2 linked regions of the Aquibium oceanicum genome follow. The protein of the gene in region 2 interacts with the protein of the main gene of each other region in a pairwise test. Links are inferred from orthologs where the notes say so. Each region holds a gene or a part of one and is shown on either strand. Other genes may lie near its edges.

Region 1 (5,536 bases), 2.1 Mb from region 2 along the record:
GCATCTCCCTCAGGCGCTGGAGAAGGCAGGCTTCAGCGGTCCGGAGGTCGAAGGAATCTGCGGCGGCAATGCCATGCGGGTCCTGAAGGCGGCGTGGGGGGCCTGACCATGCTCTTCAATCGTCCCCGCGCCGAGCGCGTCATGGAGCGTGAAGGTCTCGACGCGCTCCTCCTGGCCGATCCGCGCACCTTTATCTACGCCACGGACTTCCCGGTGCCGTCGACCTTCTCGTTCCTCGACCGGCCTTTCCTAGCGCTGGTCTTCGGCGACCGCGACCACACCGCGGCGGTGGTCCCGAGCTGGGATTTCGAGGACATGAAGCGGCGCAGCTGGGTTCCCGAAATCCTGGGCTACACGGAATTCGCGACCGACATGGACGGCGACCTCTTGCCCTCCTGGAAAGCCGCGCTCGACCGGCTGCTGCCGGCGAGCGCGCGAGTTGGCTTCGAAGAGCGCTACCTGCCGGCCTGGATCCTCTCGGCGATCGGCGAATTGCGGCCGAACCTGCGGCTCGTGCCGGCGCAGGCGGCGATCCGGGACATTCGCTCGGTGAAGACGCCGGACGAAATCGCGCGCATCCGCGTCGCCACCACCGCGATGGAGGAGGCGGTCGGAGACATGTTTGCGGCCACCCGGGACGGCGTGACGGAGACGCGACTCGGCCGGGTCTACGCCGCGGGCGTCGCGGCGCGGGGCTGCGAGAACATCGCCAACTTCGTGCTGGGCTTCGGCCCGGGCGGGGCCGTCAGCCATGCCGTCCCGGGCGAACGGAAGCTTCGTGCCGGCGATGCGATCCGCTTCGATCTGGGCGCCCGCTATCAGGGATACCACGCCGACACGGCGGTCACGCGCATGTGGAAATCCATGTCCACAGAGCAGGAGAACCTCTACCTCGGATGCCTGGATAGCCAACGCGCTGCGGCGGAACTGCTGCGCGCCGGCCGCCCCGTGCGCGAGCTCTACGACGCCGCCATACGCGTGGCGCGCAAGCGCATCCCCACCTTCCGCATGGAGCATGTCGGCCACGGGCTCGGAGTGGAGCACCACGAAAGCCCTCCGCTGATCGGCGGCGGGGAAGCGGTTCTCGAAGCCGACATGGTCATCAACGTCGAGACGCTCTTCCTCGACCCGGAACACGGCGGTTTCGCGATCGAGGACACCTACCTCGTGACCGAGACCGGCGCCCAGCAAATCACGGGTTTCGACCGCCAGCCCGTGCTGGAGCCAGTATGAGGCGGAAACACAAGAAAAGAGGATGGAACACATGAAGACGAGAATGAGACATCTCATCGCGGCGTCGGTGATCGGCATCGTTGCCGCTTCCGCGGCGCATGCGCAGGACAATCCGACGCTCAGCGGCGAAGGCGACAAGTTTACGTTGAAGACCGTGACGCAGACCCTGCCGACCCTGACGCAGTACACCAAGGTCGAAATGCCGATCTACAAGCAGGTCCCGGACTGGACGAACGGCCGGGTCGCCGTCGAACCGTCGACCTGGGCCGAATACGGAGTTCAGGCCGCCGACATCCTGAACCTCGTGCGGCAAGGCCAGGTCGATGTCGGGGCTGCTCCGCTGGCACAGGTCTCCGGCCAGGTTCCGTTCCTCGAGATCGCCGATCTCGCGGGCCTGAGCCCCGACGTGAAGACCGCGCGTTCGGTCGCCGACGCGGTGATCGACGCGTCGAACACGGAACTCGAGAAGTTCGGCATCCGCATGATCGGGACCTATCCCTTCCCGGCCAACATCATGTTCTGCAAGGATGAAGTGGACAGCCTCGCCGACCTCGAAGGCCACAAGGTCCGCACCTTCAGCCCCTCGCAGAACGATCTCGTCCAGAGCCTCGGCGGACAGACTGTCTCCATCGGCTTCCCCGAGGTCTACGGCGCGCTCGAGCGCGGAGTGGCGGACTGTGCGGTGACGGCGGCGCTGTCGGGCAACGCCGCCAAATGGTTCGAGGTGACCAACAGCATGCTGAACATTCCCGTGTCCTGGGGAACCGGCGGCTACTATGTCTCGCTCGACTGGTGGAACGGACTCGCCCCCGACGTCCAGACCTTCGTCGGCGATCTCTACGCAAAGATCGAGGACGAGCAGTGGGCATTGGCGGCCGCGGGCACCGCGGACGGCGTCGCCTGCAACTCGGGCGACGAAGCGAACTGCAAGATCGGCCAGCTCGTGTCCGCGGAACAGGCGATGAGTGTCGTGACCCCGTCAGAAGAGGACATGGCCAAGCTGCGCCAGACGCTGACGGATGTCGTGATCCCCGCCTGGGTCGCCCGCTGCGGGGAAGACTGCGCGGCGAAGTTCGACGAGATCCTTGGCCCGGTGACTGGCCTGTCCGCTTCGACGAATTGATGCGATGCCGGGCGGGACCTTCCCGCCCGGCCACTGACAGCCGGCGGACAGAGCCGACGAGACTTTCCAGGGAGACGAGTGTGGATGATGTGATAGGCGAGGCGCTCGACCGCCTCATCTGCGTGGAGATGCGCTATGCTTCCGGGGTGCCCAGAGGCATCATTCATCGGCTCTACGATGCCGCCCGCGCGGAGGCTGGACGCCCGCTGACCACGCTTGCGACTGAACTCCTGGTGAAGGCAGTCAAGCCGGGCGATCGCGTGCTGATCGTGACCGGCGCCGGCGCTCCACCGTTTCTGCCCTACGGCGAAACGGATGGACCGCTCGGCGCGGTGGCCATCGCCCATGCGCTCGACCTCGCTCTCGGTGCGAAGCCGATTTTCCTGTCGGAGGAGCGCAATCTGGCTCCGATCGCAGCGACGGCGGAAGCCGCGGGCCTCTCCGTTCTGGCAGAAGACATGTTCGCGGCCCGGGCCGCCTCCGCCATGTGCGTTCCGCTGCTCATGGCTCCGGAGGACTGGGAGGGCCAAGCCGCCGCGCTCGTCGAGCAGCACCGTCCGGCCGCGGTGATTTTCGTCGAAAAGGGCGGGCCTAACGACAAGGGCCGCTTCCACACGATCACCGGCAACGGACGGGACCGCACCGTCATGGCCTCGGCCGACGCGCTGGCCGACGCCGCGGGCAGGGCGGGCATCCCGACGATCGGTATCGGCGACGGCGGAAACGAGATCGGCTTCGGGCGCGTCACGGAGGCGGTCGCCGAGATACAGGAATTTGGCCGGAAGTGCCGCTGCGGCTGCGGAGGCGGCATCGGGACCATCGTCAGGACCGACGTCCTGATGGTCGCCGCGATTTCCAACTGGGCCGGCTACGCGCTCGCCGCGGGCATCGCGCTGGCAACCGACCGTCCCGACGCGCTCCATGATCTGGGCATCGAGTCCGACATGCTCGCCGCCTGCGCCCGGGCGGGTGCAGTCGACGGGTTGAACGGGCGTCAGATGAGAGGCGTGGACGGAACGACGGCTGAAACGCAGATCGCCGTCATGACGATGATCCACAACATAGTGAGCAACGCGCGCCGACCGCTGCGTCGCGAGTTCTAATCGGCGACGGCGCCTACGATTTTCTGTTTGTCAGGACAACACCAGGAGCCGGCACTCCTCTCCGGCTTCGGCGGGCGGTGCGAAGGGCGCGCGTACGATGAAGGCTCCGGCTTCGGCCATGACGCGGAGCATGGAGGAATCCTGGATCATCGAGGGCGTGGCGACGATGCGGCCGTCTTCGCGGCGGATCGCGGCGCGCAGGTAGTCCTGGCGCTGGTCGTTTGCGGACACCGGTGCGCCGAGAACGCCGGTTCGCAGATCCGCCTCGTGCAGCCGGCCCGCCATGCGCGCAACCAGCGGCTTGAGGAAGACATAGGAGCAGACGAGGCTCGCTACCGGATTGCCCGGCAGACCGACGATTTTTCGGCCGCCGAGCGTTCCCGCCATGAGCGGCTTGCCGGGACGCATGGCGATTTTCCAGAAGTCGAGTTCGCCGCCGCGCGCCGTCAGCACTTCGCGCACCAGGTCGTGGACACCGACCGACGCGCCGCCGATCGTCACGATCAGATTCGCGCCCGCTTCCAGCGCCCGGTCGAGCGTGGCCGATATGGCGTCGCGGTCGTCCGCAACGATGCCGCAGTCGAGCACTCGAGCCCCCGCGGAGCGGACGATTTCGGCCACGCCGAACCCGTTCGAGGCGATGATCTGGCCCGGCCCCACGATACTGCCGGGCGGCAGCAGTTCGTCGCCCGTCGCGATGACCGCGACCAGCGGCTTCCTCACCACGTCGAGCGCGGCGTGATTGGCCGAGGCGGCAAGCGAAAGAGCCGGCGGGTCGAGCCGGCGTCCGCGGTTCAGCAACGGCTGGCCTTCGGTGAAATCGAGGCCGCGCGCGCGCACGTGGCGTCGGGCGGAGACGGTTTCCTTGGCTTCTATGACATTGTCGGCGATCGTGGTCGCGTCTTCCTGGATAAGGACGCAATCGCTGCCCTCGGGCATCGGCGCGCCGGTGAAGATGCGCACCGCCTGGCCCGGACCGACCGTGCCGGCAAAGGGCCGTCCAGCCGGGGCCGCGCCGATCACCTTCAGCCGGGCGGGCAGGCGGGAGACATCGGCCGAGCGGACCGCGTAGCCGTCCATGGCGGAGGCGTCGAAGGGCGGCTGCGTGCGCAAAGATACGATGTCAGCCGCGAGGATGCGGTCGCCGCAATCCGCGATCGGCAGGCGTTCGGCCGCCAGCGGCTCGACGCCGTCGAGCAGCAGGCGCAGCGCCTCGTCGACGGGGAGGAGAGCGGACGTTCTAGCCTGCATCGACGCGCCAGTCGCCCGATTTGCCACCAGTCTTCTCCAGCAGGCGGATGCCCGAGATGGTCATGCCGCGGTCAACCGCCTTCGCCATGTCGTAGATGGTGAGGCAGGCGACCGAGGCGGCGGTGAGTGCCTCCATCTCCACGCCGGTCTTTCCGGTCACCGACGCGGTGGCCTTCACGCGCAGCCCCGGCAGGTCCTCGTCCGGGTCGATCTCGACCGACACCTTGTTCAGCATGAGCGGATGGCAGAGCGGGATGAGCTCGTGCGTCTTCTTGGCGGCCATGATTCCGGCAATCCGCGCCGTGCCGAGCACGTCCCCCTTCCTGGCGTTGCCGTCGAGGATCATGCGCAAGGTCGCGGGCGCCATCGTGACACAGCCCTCGGCCACCGCGACGCGTGCGGTCTCGGCCTTTGCACCGACGTCGACCATGTGCGCCTCGCCGGAGGTGCTGATATGGGTGAGGGCGGCCTTCTCGGGCATTTTGGCCTCAGGCCGATTTCCGGACGTCCGCCGAGCCTAGACCGAGCAGCGTTTTCGTGGCCGCCGCTACGTCGTCCTGGCGCATCAGGCTCTCGCCGACGAGGAACGTGTTGATGCCGCGCGTTGCCAGCCGGCGGCAGTCGTCGTTCGTGAAGATGCCGCTTTCGCCGACGAGGATACGATCGTCGGGAACCATCTCGGCGAGCCGTTCCGACGTTGCGAGATCAACCTCGAAGGTCCGAAGGTTGCGGTTGTTGATGCCGATCAGCGGCGAGGAAAGGCGCAGCGCGCGCTCCATTTCCGGTTCGTCGTGCACCTCGATCAGGACAGCCATGTCGAGAGAAC
Region 2 (8,144 bases):
CCATGAAACGGCGCGTGAACAGGAACAGCTGCACGACCGTTCCGTGGATCGACGTGGCCTCAAGCGGCTCGAGGAAGCTCGATGACAGACCCAGGGCAAGGCAGTTCCCGATCCAGTTCCGGTCGAGGCGCCCGCTGTCGAACCGCAGGTCCGCACGCGGCTCGATCTTGCGCCCCAGCGCCCGCTCGATCTCGGCATGCGCTTCCTCCGGCGTCCGGAAATGGTCGGAATAGACGTAGCCGCAGCCGATCCGGTCCTGCGTCGGGATCGACCACAGCCAGCCCGCTTCCTGTGCCCAGGCCAGCGTGAAGGGAGAGATCTCCGCGCCTTCCTCGTGTTCGAGCCAGAAGGGCATGGCGCGGTTCACCGGCAGCGTCGACTGATAGGAAATCCACTGCGCGCCCATCTCGCCGCGGATGAGCTTGCGGCGGAAGCCGGTGCAGTCGATGAAGAAATCGCCGGCAACCTCCCGATCCTCGTCGAGCAGCAGCGCCTCGATGTCACCGGTCTCCGGGTTCTTGCGGGCGCCGAGCACCTCAGCGTCGACCTGAGCAATGCCCTTCGCCTTGTCGCGCAGGAAAGCTCCGACCTTGGCCTGGTCGAAATGGTAGGCATAGAGGAACGGCGACGCCGAGACGAATTCGCCGTCGATCAACCCGTAGGGGCTGCGGCCTCGCCGCATGAGTTCGCCGAAGAGGTGGATGTCGGCAAGCCGGATGTTCTTGGCGACGGCGTACACGTCGAGCGCGCAGAATTGCTCGTCCGGCCGGAAGTCGGGGCGGGCGGCCAGCGCATTCGGATCGTCGATCGGGCCGTCATAGTGGTGGCCCTTGCGCAGCCAGTCCTTGTGCCGGATGCCGAACTTGATCGTGGCGCCGGTGCTGCGGATGAATTCCGCCTCGTCAATTTCGAGCAGATCGAGAAGCTGGCGAAAGACTCCGGTGGTGCCCTCGCCGACGCCGATGGTCGGGATGCGGCTCGATTCGACGACGGTCACGTCGACCGCGAGCCCGGCGTTGTCCGCCTGCCGTTTCAGCATGTGCGCGGCGAGCCATCCGGCCGTTCCGCCGCCCACAACGACGTAATGCGTCCGCGATTTGTTCATGTGTTAGCCCCTCCCGGCTAACAAAAGAGCAGAAGATAGGGGGACTAGCAACCTGTCGTCATAATACCGTTTGGTAACGATAAGGCGGGTTGCGAACGATGGCACGGCCGCGCGCTGCCGGCGCAACGATGCCGCGATGTCGCGGGATCGAAAGCTTCCGGAACCGTACGTTTGGATGTATGGGAAAGACGAGGCGGACGGCGGGACAGCCGCCAGGAGGGGATGGATCGCCATGCCGGGACCGCGTTTACAGGCCTCGACGTCGAGCGGGATGAAAGGGAAGGCCGGCTGGTGCGCCGCCCTTCTGGTGTCGATCGGTTTTCCCTGCACGTCCGCGATTGCCGCGGACTGCAAGAGCTCTCCCGCCCCGCAGGTCGACTGGCAGGACTGTAACAAGAGCAACATCGTGGTGAGAGGGGCAGCCCTCGCGGGCGCGACGCTCGCCGGCGCCGATTTCACCCTGACCGATCTCCGCGACGCGGACCTGCGGAAGGCCGACCTCCAGAAGGCGACGCTGGTGCGTTCCTCGCTCGCCGGAGCCAACGCGGCGGGCGCGAACTTCGGACGGGCGGAAGCCTACCGGACGAGCTTCTCCGGCATGCAGGGCGACGGGGCGTCCTTTGCCAGCGCGGAACTCCAACGCGCCGATTTCTCCGGTGCGAACCTGGCCGGTGCGAATTTCGAGAAGGCGGAACTCGGACGCGCCAGCTTCGAAAAGAGCCGTCTGGAAGGCGCGCGCTTCACGCTGGCCAACCTCTCGCGCGCCAGCTTCGTCGGTGCCGAGATCGGCGGCGCCGTCGATTTCGAGAATGCCTTCCTGTACCTGACCCGCATCGAAGGCGTCGATCTCTCGTCCGCCACCGGCCTGGCACAGGCGCAGGTCGATCTCACCTGCGGCGACAGCGATACGAAGCTTCCAGCCGGACTTTCGCCTTCCGCGTCATGGCCCTGCAAATTCGACTGACCTCCCGGCCGCGCTCCAGCCGACTCGAATGATGCCCCGCCAAATTCGCGTTCGACAGTCCTTTTCCGCCCCGCTATAAGCCCGCGGTTCAAAGGACATCGTGGACATGACGGAAGCCATCGAAAAGGCGGTCGCGCGCCGCCGCACCTTCGCGATCATCTCGCATCCGGACGCGGGCAAGACGACGCTCACGGAAAAGCTGCTGCTGTTCGGCGGCGCGATCCAGCTCGCCGGCGAGGTGAAAGCCAAAAAGGACAAGATCCAGACCCGGTCGGACTGGATGAAGATCGAGCGCGAGCGCGGCATCTCGGTCGTCACCTCTGTGATGACTTTCGAATATGGCGACCATGTCTTCAACCTTCTGGATACGCCCGGCCACGAGGATTTCGCCGACGACACCTACCGCACGCTGACCGCCGTCGATTCGGCGGTCATGGTGATCGACGCCGCCAAGGGCATCGAGCCGCGCACGCTGAAGCTGTTCGAGGTCTGCCGGCTGCGCGATATCCCGATCGTTACCTTCGTCAACAAGATGGACCGCGAGACGCGCGATCCGTTCGAGATCCTGGACGAAGTCGAGGAGAAGCTGGCGCTGGATACCGCGCCGGTGACCTGGCCGATCGGCCGCGGACGGAGCTTCGGCGGCACCTATCATCTCGCCGACAACGCCATTCGCCGCGGCGATGCCGACAAGGAATGGATCAAGGTCAATGGGCCGCAGTCGGAGCAGGTGTCGGGTAGCCTGCCCGCCAACGAGCGCGACGCTTTCGTCGAGGAAATGGAGCTTGCGCGCGAGGCGTGCCGGCCCTTCGATCTTTCCGCCTTCCGCGACGGGCACCTGACGCCGGTGTTCTTCGGCTCGGCGCTGAGGAACTTTGGCGTGCGGGACCTGATCGAGGCGCTCGGCGCCTGGGCTCCGAGCCCGCGCGACCAGGAGGCCGACACCCGCACGATCCATGCGACGGAGGACAAGATGACCTCCTTCGTCTTCAAGATCCAGGCCAACATGGACCCCAACCACCGTGACCGCATCGCCTTCGTACGGGTCTGCTCGGGCAAGCTGGAGCGCGGCATGAAGGCCAAGCTCGTGCGCACGGGCAAGCCGATGAGCCTGTCGGCGCCGCAGTTCTTCTTCGCCCGCACGCGCGTCACAGCGGATGAGGCTTTTGCCGGAGACGTCGTGGGCATCCCCAACCACGGCACGCTGCGGATCGGGGACACGCTGACGGAGGGGGAGGAACTCCTGTTCCGGGGCGTCCCGAACTTTGCGCCCGAAATCCTGCGGCGCGTCCGGCTCGGCGACCCGATGAAGGCCAAGAAGCTGAAGGAGGCGCTGCAGCAGATGGCCGAGGAAGGGGTCGTCCAGCTCTTCACGCCCGAGGACGGCTCGCCGGCGATCGTCGGCGTCGTCGGCGCGCTGCAGCTCGATGTGCTCAAGGAACGGCTCAACGCAGAATATGGCCTGCCGGTCGATTTCGAGACGGCGCGCTTTTCGGTCTGCCGGTGGATCACGGCGGATTCGGCAAACGAGCTCGATCGTTTCGTCGAAGCCCACCGCGGCGATATCGCCCGCGACCTGGACGACGATCCCGTTTTCCTGGCGCCGCACGAGTTTGGGCTGAACTACGAGGCGGAACGCTGGAAGCAGATCCGCTTCGCCGCGATCAAGGATTATCAGGTGCGCGAGGCGGCATAGGCCGGACGCGGCCGGGAGGCTCGGCATGAAGAGCGACGTATCGAGCCCGGTTCTCGGCGTCATCCTCGCCGGGGGGCTCGGGCGCCGCATGGGGGGAGGCGACAAGCCGCTGCGCGTGCTTGCCGACCGCGTCATTCTCGACCGCGTCGTGGAGCGGTTCGCGCCGCAGTGCGATGCGCTTGTGCTCAACGCCAATGGCGACCCGGCCCGCTTCGCATCGTACGGGCTGCCGATAATCGCCGACGGCGTCGAAGGCTTCGCGGGGCCGCTGGCGGGGATTCTAGCGGGGCTGGAGCATGCCGCCGAGCGATTTCCCGGCGCTGAAACGGTCGCGACCGTTCCGGGCGATTGCCCCTTCTTGCCGCGAGATCTCGTCGTGAGGCTCGAGGAGGCGCGGGTGCGCGAATATGCCGACATCGCCATCGCCGCCTCGGGTGGCCGCCATCATCCCGTGGTGGGACTCTGGCCCGCGTCTTTGAAGGCTGATCTGCGCCGTGCGCTTGTCGAAGAGGATGTCCGCAAGGTCGAGCGCTTCGCTTCCCGCTACAGGATCGCGACCGTGGCCTGGCCGGCCGAGCCGCTCGATCCCTTCTTCAACGTGAACACGCCGGACGATCTCATCGAGGCCGAACGCCTGGTTTCGTTGCTGGAAGACTGATCTTCTGTGGAGCGCCGGTCGCGGGGTTCCAGAAAACGAGCGCCGGCTTGGTCAGGACGCGCGACGCCAGCGACAGCTCTCGACGAATTCCACGAGTTCCCTGGACGGCAGCGGACGTGCGAACGCGTAACCCTGCAGCGCGTCGCAGCCGAGCTTGTTCAGGATGCGTGCATGCTCCATCGTTTCCACGCCCTCGGCCAGGACCTGGATGCCGAGCGACTTGCCGATTTCGATGATCGAGCCGACCAGCTGGCACTGCGCCCGGGACTGGGAGATGGGCATCACGAGCTGCCGGTCGATCTTGAGGCGGCTGGGTTTGAGCTTCATCAGGCTGACGATCGAAGCGTAGCCGGTGCCGAAATCGTCGATCTCGATGTCGATCCCCAGTTCCTTGATGAGGTCGACGTTCCAGGCGACCAGTTCGTCCTGCTCGTCCAGGAAGATCGATTCCACCAGCTCGAAGGAAATGCGCCCGGGTTCGATCGACAGCTCGCGCAGGCTGGTGACCAGTTCCTCGTCGTGCAGACGCCGCGCCGAGACGTTGACCGAAGCCTTCGGGATCGCCAGCCCGGTGGCGTCCCATTCCTTCAGGTTGGTAAGCGTCTGTTCGAGGATGATGCGGTCGATGACGTCGACCACGTTGAGTTCCTCGGCGATCTTCATGAACGAAGCGGGCTGGAGAAGACCTTCAATTGGGTGTTCCCATCGCGCCAGCGCCTCGACGCCGATGACTTCCTGGCTTTCGGCATCGAACTGCGGCTGGTAATGGGCGACGAACTGGCCCTGCTCGATCCCCGACAGAATGTCGTCGGCGATGCGCTTGGTGGTGACGATTTCGGTGCGCAGTGCGTCATTGAAGAACTGGTAGCGGTTCCGCCCGCGGCTCTTCGCCCGGTAAAGGGCGATATCGGCATGCACCAGAAGCTGCGTCGGGTTGGCATCCACGTCGGTGTCGCTGGCGATGCCGATGCTGACGCCGAACCGGCATTCGTGGCTCTGGTAGGACACCGGGCGCTGGATTTCGCCAATGATGCGCTCGGCAAGATCGGAGAGATAGGGGGTTCCGGCCTCCTCGTGCGACCAGGCGCGGCGGCAAACGATGACGAACTCGTCGCCGCCGACGCGCGCCACGAAGTCCCCGTCCCGAACGGAGTTTCTCAGCACTCTCGCGGCATGCACGAGCATGGCGTCGCCGGCCGCGTGCCCGAGCGTGTCGTTGATCTGCTTGAAGCGGTCGAGATCGATGTGCAGCAGGCCGGCGGTCTCGCGTCCGGCCTCGAAGAGTTCGGCATGTTCGGCGAGCACGCCGTCCAGGTATCGGCGGTTCGGCAATCCCGTCAGCGCGTCGTGCAGCGCGGTGAACTCGATACGCTCCTTGGCCGCTTCCAGCTCCCGGTTGCGTGCTTCGGTGAGGGTGTTGGCGCGCTTGAGTTCCTCGTTCAGCGCGACGTCGGCCGACACGTCCCAGTTTACCCCGACGATGCGGGCGGGTTCCCCGAAATCCCGGTAGACCGCGCCGATCGCGCGTATGTGATGGACGTCGCCGTTCGGCAGGGCGAGGCGATATTCCGACAGGTATTTCCCGCTGCCCTCGAGTGCAGTACGGAACTCCTCCTGGGCCCGCCCGGCGTCTTCGGGATGCAGTCTTTGGGACCAGGACGCATAGTCGCGGGAACCCGCGTCCGCCGGATAGCCGTAGATTTCGTTCATACGGTCGTCCCAGAAGAGCTCGTTGGACTCGATGTCCAGTTCCCAGACGCCTACGCGCGAAGTGTCCAGCGCCAGCCGCAACCTGCGCGACAGGCGCGCGAGCTGCATTTCGCGGCGGTGAAGTTCGCCGATGTGCAACTGCCGCTCTTCCATGAGGCGACCGCTGGCGAAGATCGGAACGAGGATGAAGGCGCCTCCGATGAACATGACGGCGCGGAGCCACCACACGTTCGGCGGCGAGGATTTCCAGCCGCCTTTCGGGATCGCGGCCATTCGCCACCCGCCAGACGGTAGTTGCACGTCGAGTTCCACCGGATCGTCCTGCGCGACGTCCTCGCGGCCGAAGAACCGCGTTCCGTCGGCGCCGAGAGCATCCGTGCCGGTGATGGCGATGTCGATCCCGAGTCCCGACGCATAGAGGCCGCTGTCGGCGTAGAGCCGCGGGACGTCGATGACGGCCGACACGATGCCCCAGAAATGCCCGTGGTTCGGCTCGTCGACGAAGACCGGGAAGCGGGCGACCAAACCCTTCCCGCCCTGCACGAGATCGAGAGGACCGGCGAGCACGAGTTCGCCCGTGTCGCGGGCGCGGAATGCGGCTTGGCGCTGCGCTTCCGATGTCGTGTAGTCGAGCCCGATCGCCTGCTCGTTGCCTTCGATCGGATACATCATAGAGACGACCAGATCGGGGGCGGCGGCGATGTTGCGCAATTGCGTCCGTTCCGCCATGAGCTTTGCGGCCAGCAGCGAGAATTCCTGCTGGCCGATGTCGGGGTTGGCCGAGATGGTCGCCACGAGCCCGCGCACCAGCTGCACGTTCCCGTTTATGTTGCCCTCGAGCCGGGCGCGAACGAGGCTGGCTTCGTTGTAGACCTTGGCGCGGAGTTCGCGCTCGAACACCTGCTGGTTCTGATATTCCGCCACGATGCCGGCGGCGATGATCACGACGAACGCCGTCGCAGCGGTCGCATTCGCCGGACGGCGGATCAGGGCCGACAATCTCGAAACGAACGCTCGGAACGCTGAAAACAAAACTCGGGAGCCTTCTCCTGTCCAAGTATGCACGTTAGGCACGAGTGCTTAAATTTGCCTTAGGGGATGAGATTCCCGCCGGGGAGCACTATCCGGTGCTCTCGACGTCCGGGCTCTGCTCCATTTCCCGCGGCCGGATGCAGACCACCAGGATGCGGGCGTCTTGCGGTCCCGCCGAGGCGTAGAGGTGGCCACGGCTGGAGTCGAAATAGAGGCTTTCGCCCTTTCCGAGGGTAACCGGAGAGCGGTCTTCCAGATGTACCGTGACGCGCCCCTCCAGCACGATCAGGAATTCCTCGCCGGCGTGGCTGACGAAGCGGTCGAAGCGCATGCGCTCGAAGGGCTGCAGCGTGCCCAGCATCGGCGTCATCGCCTTGCCTCTCAACTCCGGAAACAGCATTTCGTAGGAGTAGTTCTCCGTCACGTGGAGCCGGTATTCGTCCTCGCGCGCGATTGCGACCGCGCCCGGGCGGAACCGGGATCCGTGTTCGGAAAAGAGCTCCATCAGGTCGATACCGAGCCCGTCGGCCAGCTCGCTGAACCGGTCGTAGGTCAGGGCCATCAGCCCGCGCTCGACCTTGGATACGGTCGAGACCGCGAGCCCCGAAAGCCGCGCGACGTCGCTCAGCGTCAGGCCGCGGCTGCGCCGAAGCTGCCGCAACCTTTCACCCATGCGCACGCGCCGGTCCGCAGCATCCGTGCGTCGTGAAACCTGCTGATCCATCCGCTCAAGGTACGGAGGGCGGTATCGTTCGTCCACCTCATTTTCCGATCGGAAAATCTCTGCTAGTGCTCAGTTCTCAACCGGGGAGTTCGGCCATTGGCGGCGGCATCTGTCGAAACATGCGACATTCTCGTCATCGGAGCTGGGATGGCCGGGGCTTCGGTGGCTTCCGAACTGGCCGGGACGTATCGCGTGCTGCTCGCCGAGCGCGAGGGCCAGCCCGGATATCACACGACCGGACGCTCCGCCGCGCTG

Evidence for each region. Proteins that work in one complex are often made in the same cells at the same time.
Region 1: the proteins of mobA (region 2) and BSQ44_RS13840 interact in binary tests that used the Escherichia coli proteins (3 or more experiments, as listed by UniProt). The link is inferred for Aquibium oceanicum from one-to-one orthologs.

The regions. Positions count from the first base shown.
Region 1 is NZ_CP018171.1:2,827,010-2,832,545, forward strand. What follows is about bases 2,601-5,536. They hold BSQ44_RS13840 (molybdopterin molybdotransferase MoeA), read right to left. Parts: upstream 4,711-5,536; coding sequence 3,490-4,710; downstream 2,601-3,489. Other genes in these bases: BSQ44_RS13835 (glutamate cyclase domain-containing protein), read left to right, coding at 2,601-3,459; moaC (cyclic pyranopterin monophosphate synthase MoaC), read right to left, coding at 4,700-5,191; trpC (indole-3-glycerol phosphate synthase TrpC), read right to left, coding at 5,199-5,536. In the rest of the region: BSQ44_RS13820 (dipeptidase), read left to right, coding at 1-106; BSQ44_RS13825 (M24 family metallopeptidase), read left to right, coding at 109-1,233; BSQ44_RS13830 (TRAP transporter substrate-binding protein), read left to right, coding at 1,277-2,356; more of BSQ44_RS13835, read left to right, coding at 2,437-2,600. UniProt on the Escherichia coli protein: Catalyzes the insertion of molybdate into adenylated molybdopterin with the concomitant release of AMP.
Region 2 is NZ_CP018171.1:686,534-694,677, forward strand. The notes cover bases 2,664-5,606. They hold mobA (molybdenum cofactor guanylyltransferase MobA), read left to right. Parts: upstream 2,664-3,790; coding sequence 3,791-4,423; downstream 4,424-5,606. Other genes in these bases: BSQ44_RS03470 (peptide chain release factor 3), read left to right, coding at 2,664-3,765; BSQ44_RS03480 (bifunctional diguanylate cyclase/phosphodiesterase), read right to left, coding at 4,475-5,606. Also shown: BSQ44_RS03460 (tryptophan halogenase family protein), read right to left, coding at 1-1,105; BSQ44_RS03465 (pentapeptide repeat-containing protein), read left to right, coding at 1,377-2,069; more of BSQ44_RS03470, read left to right, coding at 2,176-2,663; more of BSQ44_RS03480, read right to left, coding at 5,607-7,132; BSQ44_RS03485 (helix-turn-helix domain-containing protein), read right to left, coding at 7,254-7,838; BSQ44_RS03490 (NAD(P)/FAD-dependent oxidoreductase), read left to right, coding at 8,037-8,144. UniProt on the Escherichia coli protein: Transfers a GMP moiety from GTP to Mo-molybdopterin (Mo-MPT) cofactor (Moco or molybdenum cofactor) to form Mo-molybdopterin guanine dinucleotide (Mo-MGD) cofactor.